Regions from separate parts of the Bacillus sp. NEAU-Y102 genome, predicted to be linked through region 2. Evidence: a T-box and tRNA genes for the amino acid it is inferred to sense, from the RefSeq annotation. Region 2 holds a T-box; the other holds one or more tRNA genes.
The links. The T-box of region 2 lies ahead of leuS (leucine--tRNA ligase). A T-box ahead of a tRNA ligase gene usually reads a tRNA of that ligase, here a tRNA-Leu.

Region 1 (3,390 bases), on a different contig from region 2:
ATAAGCATATTCCCTGTCTACAACAAAATACCTTTACTAATTCATCAACTTAATTAACTTCATAAAAAAAGCCTCTATCCGTTAAACGGACAGGGCTTCTATCGTATTATTCTCCTAAGTCTACGTTGTGGTAAACTTGTTGCACATCTTCTAAATCTTCTAATGCATCAACCATTTTCTCAAATTGTACTTGAGCATCTTCGGGAAGTGTAACATCACTTTGTGCAAGCATTGTTAATTCTGCAACTGTAAATTCTTCAACACCAGCACCTTTAAGTGCAGATTGTACTGAATGGAATTGATCAGGTTCAGCATACACGATAACAGAATCTTCTTCTTCTAGAATGTCACGTGCATCAACATCTGCTTCCATTAAAATTTCAAGAACTTCATCTGATGTTTTACCTTCAAGGCCGATAACAGCTGTCGCATCAAACATGTAAGCTACAGAACCGTTTACACCCATGTTACCATTGTTTTTGCTAAATGCAGCTCGTACATCTGCTGCAGTACGGTTTACGTTATTTGTAAGTGTATCTACAATAACCATAGCTCCATTTGGTCCAAATCCTTCATAACGAAGCTCGTCATAATTTTCCTCTGAACCGCCTTTTGCCTTTTCAACTGCACGATCAATAATTGTTCTTGGTACATTGTATGTTTTCGCACGTTCTAATACGACTCTAAGCGCTTGGTTTGATTCTGGATCTGGCTCTCCTTGTTTTGCCGCCACATAAATTTCACGTCCAAATTTCGCGTATATACGGCTTGTATTTGCATCTTTCGATGCTTTTTTGTCTTTAATATTGTTCCATTTACGGCCCATACTTTCCACTCTCTTTCTCGTTTTAAATCTACATAAAAATATTAATATGAAATATAATGTGTGTTCAACACATTTTTAAAAGAAATATAAAAAGTTCATTTTTGATTCATATTACAGACATAATATAAATCACTATCATTTTGTTCTTTCGACAAGTTATATTATACATGAATTCCTAAGTTTATTACGAATTTTAGCATCACATAATATAATTTAACAAAAAAGACTCTAACATTTCTGTTAGAGTCTTTTTATATTGCCGATACCGATTTCCATAATATTCCCATAATTACTTTCTATTGCTGTACAATAAAAATAGGGAAAAATTTGAAGAAAAGGTGGAGGGAGAATTATGACACATTCAAATGAGAAAAAATCACATGCTTTTAAAGGAATAGGAGAGAAGTTAAACCCAACTATCTATCAAGTAAGATTCATGAAATTAGATGAACCAATCCAATTTGAGGCGTTTCCTGAATTGAAGGAATTAGGGGACTAGTTGAGTACTTCAACGCACATGTGGTCGTGCCACTCAACTATGTACAAATACAACAGAGAAAAGTTTGAAAAGAAGTTTTTAGAAATTACGAAATTAACAGCTGATCATGTACTAATATCTACTGGTGGTGTCGGATTTAACTTCATGTCACCGGGGTGGAGAAATTCTCTCTAGAGTGCTCGAAGGGAATATTATAGAATACCGCAATTAAAAGGATAAAATTGAATGTTTGTTTTTATCCTTTTAATGTTTCGCAGTTTACTCACCGTACACTTTTTGTGCTTATTTTGTCATGTAATGAAAAGAAAACAAAAAAACTCTATACTAATTGTATAGAGTTTTTTTACGACGTTCATGATACCGATGGTCGGGGTCGAACCGACACTCCCGAAGGAACACGATTTTGAGTCGTGCGCGTCTGCCAATTCCGCCACATCGGCACAAAAGAAAAGGCGGCAACCGGATTTGAACCGGTGATAAAGGTTTTGCAGACCTCTGCCTTACCACTTGGCTATGCCGCCATATTAAATTTCATTGGAGCGGAAGACGGGATTCGAACCCGCGACCCCAACCTTGGCAAGGTTGTATTCTACCACTGAACTACTTCCGCAAAAATGGCTGGGCTAGCTGGATTCGAACCAGCGCATGACGGAGTCAAAGTCCGTTGCCTTACCGCTTGGCTATAGCCCATCGAATTCTTACTTAATTATATGTAAGTATCAATTAATTATTTGTAATTTTAAAAATAAAAATGGGGCGACTGATGGGAATCGAACCCACGAATGCCGGAGCCACAATCCGGTGCGTTAACCACTTCGCCACAACCGCCATGTTGTGTAAATATATTTGGCAGGGGCAGTAGGAATCGAACCCACACTGGAGGTTTTGGAGACCTCAGTTCTACCTTTAAACTATGCCCCTATGTAAATGGTGGAGGGGGGCAGATTCGAACTGCCGAACCCGAAGGAGCGGATTTACAGTCCGCCGCGTTTAGCCACTTCGCTACCCCTCCGAAACTTACATGGTGCCGGCTAGAGGACTTGAACCCCCAACCTACTGATTACAAGTCAGTTGCTCTACCAATTGAGCTAAGCCGGCGTATTTTATTAAAATAAATGGTGGCTCGGGACGGAATCGAACCGCCGACACGAGGATTTTCAGTCCTCTGCTCTACCGACTGAGCTACCGAGCCTTATTAAAATGGCGGTCCCGACCGGGGTCGAACCGGCGATCTCCTGCGTGACAGGCAGGCATGTTAACCACTACACCACGGGACCATTTGGTTGCGGGGACAGGATTTGAACCTGCGACCTTCGGGTTATGAGCCCGACGAGCTACCGTGCTGCTCCACCCCGCGATAATACTATTTATATAAAATTCATATGGTGGAGGATGACGGGATCGAACCGCCGACCCCCTGCTTGTAAGGCAGGTGCTCTCCCAGCTGAGCTAATCCTCCAAAGTGGTGACCCGTACGGGATTCGAACCCGTGTTACCGCCGTGAAAGGGCGGTGTCTTAACCACTTGACCAACGGGCCAAATATTATAAATCCTATGGCGGAGAGCAAGGGATTCGAACCCTTGATACGCTTGTGACGTATACACGATTTCCAATCGTGCTCCTTCGGCCAACTCGGACAGCTCTCCAATGGCTCCGCAGGTAGGAATCGAACCTACGACCGATCGGTTAACAGCCGATAGCTCTACCGCTGAGCTACTGCGGAATAATATTGCCTGGCAACGTCCTACTCTCACAGGGACAAGGTCCCAACTACCATCGGCGCTAGAGAGCTTAACTTCCGTGTTCGGTATGGGAACGGGTGTGACCTCTCTGCCATCATTACCAGACATTATTCTTTTGAGACAATCATTATTATAACTTATTCACTTTAAAAGTCAACAAATTTTTTATGTTCTCTCAAAACTAGATAACATTGCTACATATTATATGGTTAAGTCCTCGATCTATTAGTATTCGTCAGCTCCACATGTCACCATGCTTCCACCTCGAACCTATCAACCTGATCATCTTTCAGGGATCTTACTAGCTTACGCTATGGGAAAT
Region 2 (3,390 bases):
GATCAACTCGCTTACTGGTGTAATTGGAAACTTGCTCGGCGGTGTTTTATTTGATAAATGGGGCGGTTATAAATCAACTTTAGTAGGAATTGTTATTACACTTGTATCAATTTTAGGTCTTGTGTTCTTCCACGGTTGGCCGTTATATGTTGTGTGGCTAGCGTTAATCGGCTTCGGTTCTGGAATGGTCTTCCCATCGATGTATGCGATGGTTGGTACGGTTTGGCCAGAGGGCGGAAGACGGGCATTTAATGCGATGTACGTTGGACAAAATGTTGGTATTGCGATTGGAACAGCGTGTGGTGGATTAGTTGCATCATATCGTTTTGATTATATTTTCTTAGCGAATTTTATTTTATATTTTGTTTTCTTCTTAATTGCTTTTATTGGATTCCGTGGTATGGAAGACAAGAAAGAGCCAGGAGTGCAAAAGGAAATCGAAACGAAAAAAGGTTGGTCACTTACACCTGGATTTAAAGCACTTCTGATCGTGTGTGTAGCATATGCTTTATGCTGGGTTACATACGTACAGTGGCAAGGAGCGATTGCAACACATATGCAAGAATTGAATATTAGCCTTCGTCATTATAGTTTATTATGGACGATAAATGGAGCTATGATTGTTTGTGCGCAGCCACTTGTTAGTATGCTAATTCGCTGGATGAAGCGTTCTTTAAAACAGCAAATTATGATTGGAATCTTCATTTTTGCGGCGTCATTCATTGTGTTAAGTCAAGCGCAGCAATTTACGATGTTCCTCGTTGCGATGGTAACATTAACAATCGGTGAATTATTTGTGTGGCCAGCAGTTCCGACGATTGCAAATATACTTGCACCAAAAGATAAACTAGGTTTTTATCAAGGTGTTGTAAATAGCGCGGCGACTGTAGGGAAAATGTTCGGGCCGGTCGTTGGTGGAGCGATTGTTGATTTATACAATATGGAAGTATTGTTTATAGCAATCATGGTAATGCTTGTAGTAGCGCTTATAGCAACGAGCATGTATGATAAACGAGTAAAAGTAGAAGAAACAGTTGAAGAAAAAATTGCAGTTTAGTTTGACGGAACATGTAACATGTTTTAGAATATATTTAAATAAAACAACCTTTAGAACAAGGGAGATAGCTCGGCTGTCTTAAGACGAATTCGTTAGTTATTAAAAGTAACGATTAACCGAGAAGCCCCGCTTTAAGTAAGCTTTTTAGAGATACTAAGTGGAGGGTAGTTCACATTAACTCATATGTGTAATAACAGTGAGAAGGAGTAGTAGTAATAGAAGCTGGTTTAGAGAGTTGACGGTCGGTGCAAGTCAATCCACGTTTCGTTATGAACTCGCCTTTGAGTTGCAGTTGTGAAACTAATAGTAGCAATTGCCGTTAATCCACGTTACGGATCTAAGCGAATGTATATTTTTACATTAATTTAGGGTGGTACCGCGGGAATCTATAACCTCTCGTCCCTTTCTAGGGATGAGAGGTTTTTTGTATTTTGGGCGGTGAAAATAAATAGAATTTCAAGGAGGGTATCTCATGAGCTTTAATCATCAAGATATTGAGAAGAAGTGGCAAGGGTACTGGGAAGAGAATAAAACATTCCGTACGCCAGATGAGACAGAAAAACCAAAATTTTATGCACTAGATATGTTCCCATATCCATCAGGTGCAGGCCTACACGTAGGACATCCAGAAGGTTATACAGCGACAGATATTTTATCTCGTATGAAGCGTATGCAAGGGTATAACGTTCTTCATCCAATGGGATGGGATGCATTTGGTCTTCCAGCAGAGCAATATGCACTTGATACTGGAAATAGCCCAGCTGAATTTACAGAGCATAATATTAATACGTTCCGTAACCAAATTAAATCACTAGGTTTCTCTTATGATTGGGACCGTGAAGTAAATACAACAGATCCAAACTACTATAAGTGGACACAATGGATCTTCTTAAAACTATTTGAAAAAGGCTTAGCTTACGTTGATGAAGTACCTGTAAACTGGTGTCCAGCACTTGGTACAGTACTTGCAAATGAAGAAATCATTGACGGTAAGAGTGAGCGTGGTGGACATCCAGTTGAGCGTCGTCCGATGAGACAGTGGATGTTAAAAATTACAGCTTACGGAGATCGTCTATTAGAAGATCTAGATGAGCTTGATTGGCCAGAAAGCTTAAAAGATATGCAACGTAACTGGATCGGTCGTTCTGAAGGTGCAGAAGTACACTTCAATATCGATGGTACAGACGAGAAGTTCACAGTATTCACAACGCGCCCTGATACACTATTTGGTGCAACATACTGTGTACTAGCTCCGGAACATGCACTTGTTGCAGAAATTACAACAGCAGAACAAAAAGAAGCGGTAGAAGCTTACATTAACGCTGTAAAAATGAAGAGTGACCTAGAGCGTACAGAACTTGCGAAAGAGAAAACTGGTGTATTCACTGGTGCTTACGCAGTTAACCCAGTAAACGGTGAGAAATTACCAATCTGGATTGCTGACTATGTTCTTGCAACTTACGGAACAGGTGCCGTAATGGCAGTTCCAGCTCATGATGAGCGTGACTATGAATTCGCATCAGTATTCAATCTTCCGATGAAGGAAGTTGTAAAAGGCGGAGATATTACGAAAGAAGTGTACACAGGTGATGGTGCACACGTAAACTCAGCATTCCTTGATGGATTAAATAAAGAAGAAGCAATCGCAAAAATGATTGAATGGCTTGAAGTAACGAGCGCAGGAAATCAAAAAGTAACGTACCGTCTGCGTGACTGGTTATTCAGCCGTCAACGTTACTGGGGTGAGCCAATTCCGGTAATTCACTGGGAAGATGGGACAATGACAGCTGTGAAGGAAGAAGAATTACCATTAGTTCTTCCGAAAACAGAAAACATCCGTCCTTCAGGTACAGGTGAATCACCACTTGCTAACATTGACGAGTGGGTAAATGTTGTTGATCCTGAGACTGGTAAAAAAGGTCGTCGTGAAACAAATACAATGCCACAATGGGCTGGTAGCTGCTGGTATTACCTACGTTACATCGATCCAAACAATAGCGAAGCACTTGTAGATCCTGAAAAAGTAAAACAATGGCTTCCAGTTGATATTTATATCGGCGGAGCAGAGCATGCTGTACTTCACCTACTATATGCTCGTTTCTGGCATAAAGTATTATACGATATCGGTGTAGTTCCAACGAAAGAGCCGTTCCAACAATTATTCAACCAAGGTATGATTTTAGGTGAAAACAACGAGAAAATGAGTAAATCAAAAGGTAACGTTGTAAACCCTGATGATATCGTAGCAAGCCACGGTGCAGATACACTTCGTCTATACGAAATGTTCATGGGACCATTAGATGCTTCAATCGCTTGGTCTGAAAATGGTCTTG

Region 1: it has a tRNA-Leu gene. The T-box ahead of leuS (leucine--tRNA ligase) is inferred to sense a tRNA for this amino acid. The anticodon was not compared.

The regions. Positions count from the first base shown of each region.
Region 1 covers NZ_JBTWFK010000010.1:3-3,392, reverse strand. The annotation lists gene ACYFX0_RS22825 (YebC/PmpR family DNA-binding transcriptional regulator) at 107-826, opposite strand; partial or broken gene ACYFX0_RS22820 (DUF3884 family protein) at 1,179-1,499, shown strand; tRNA gene ACYFX0_RS22815 (tRNA-Leu) at 1,684-1,765, opposite strand; tRNA gene ACYFX0_RS22810 (tRNA-Cys) at 1,776-1,846, opposite strand; tRNA gene ACYFX0_RS22805 (tRNA-Gly) at 1,861-1,935, opposite strand; tRNA gene ACYFX0_RS22800 (tRNA-Gln) at 1,941-2,015, opposite strand; tRNA gene ACYFX0_RS22795 (tRNA-His) at 2,078-2,153, opposite strand; tRNA gene ACYFX0_RS22790 (tRNA-Trp) at 2,173-2,246, opposite strand; tRNA gene ACYFX0_RS22785 (tRNA-Tyr) at 2,254-2,337, opposite strand; tRNA gene ACYFX0_RS22780 (tRNA-Thr) at 2,348-2,423, opposite strand; tRNA gene ACYFX0_RS22775 (tRNA-Phe) at 2,442-2,517, opposite strand; tRNA gene ACYFX0_RS22770 (tRNA-Asp) at 2,527-2,602, opposite strand; tRNA gene ACYFX0_RS22765 (tRNA-Met) at 2,606-2,682, opposite strand; tRNA gene ACYFX0_RS22760 (tRNA-Val) at 2,709-2,784, opposite strand; tRNA gene ACYFX0_RS22755 (tRNA-Glu) at 2,789-2,863, opposite strand; tRNA gene ACYFX0_RS22750 (tRNA-Ser) at 2,881-2,972, opposite strand; tRNA gene ACYFX0_RS22745 (tRNA-Asn) at 2,975-3,049, opposite strand; rRNA gene rrf (5S ribosomal RNA) at 3,058-3,173, opposite strand; partial or broken rRNA gene ACYFX0_RS22735 (23S ribosomal RNA) at 3,274-3,390, opposite strand, start outside.
Region 2 covers NZ_JBTWFK010000003.1:414,594-417,983, reverse strand. The annotation lists gene ACYFX0_RS11590 (MDR family MFS transporter) at 1-1,057, shown strand, start outside; T-box leader at 1,245-1,464, shown strand; gene leuS (leucine--tRNA ligase) at 1,530-3,390, shown strand, end outside.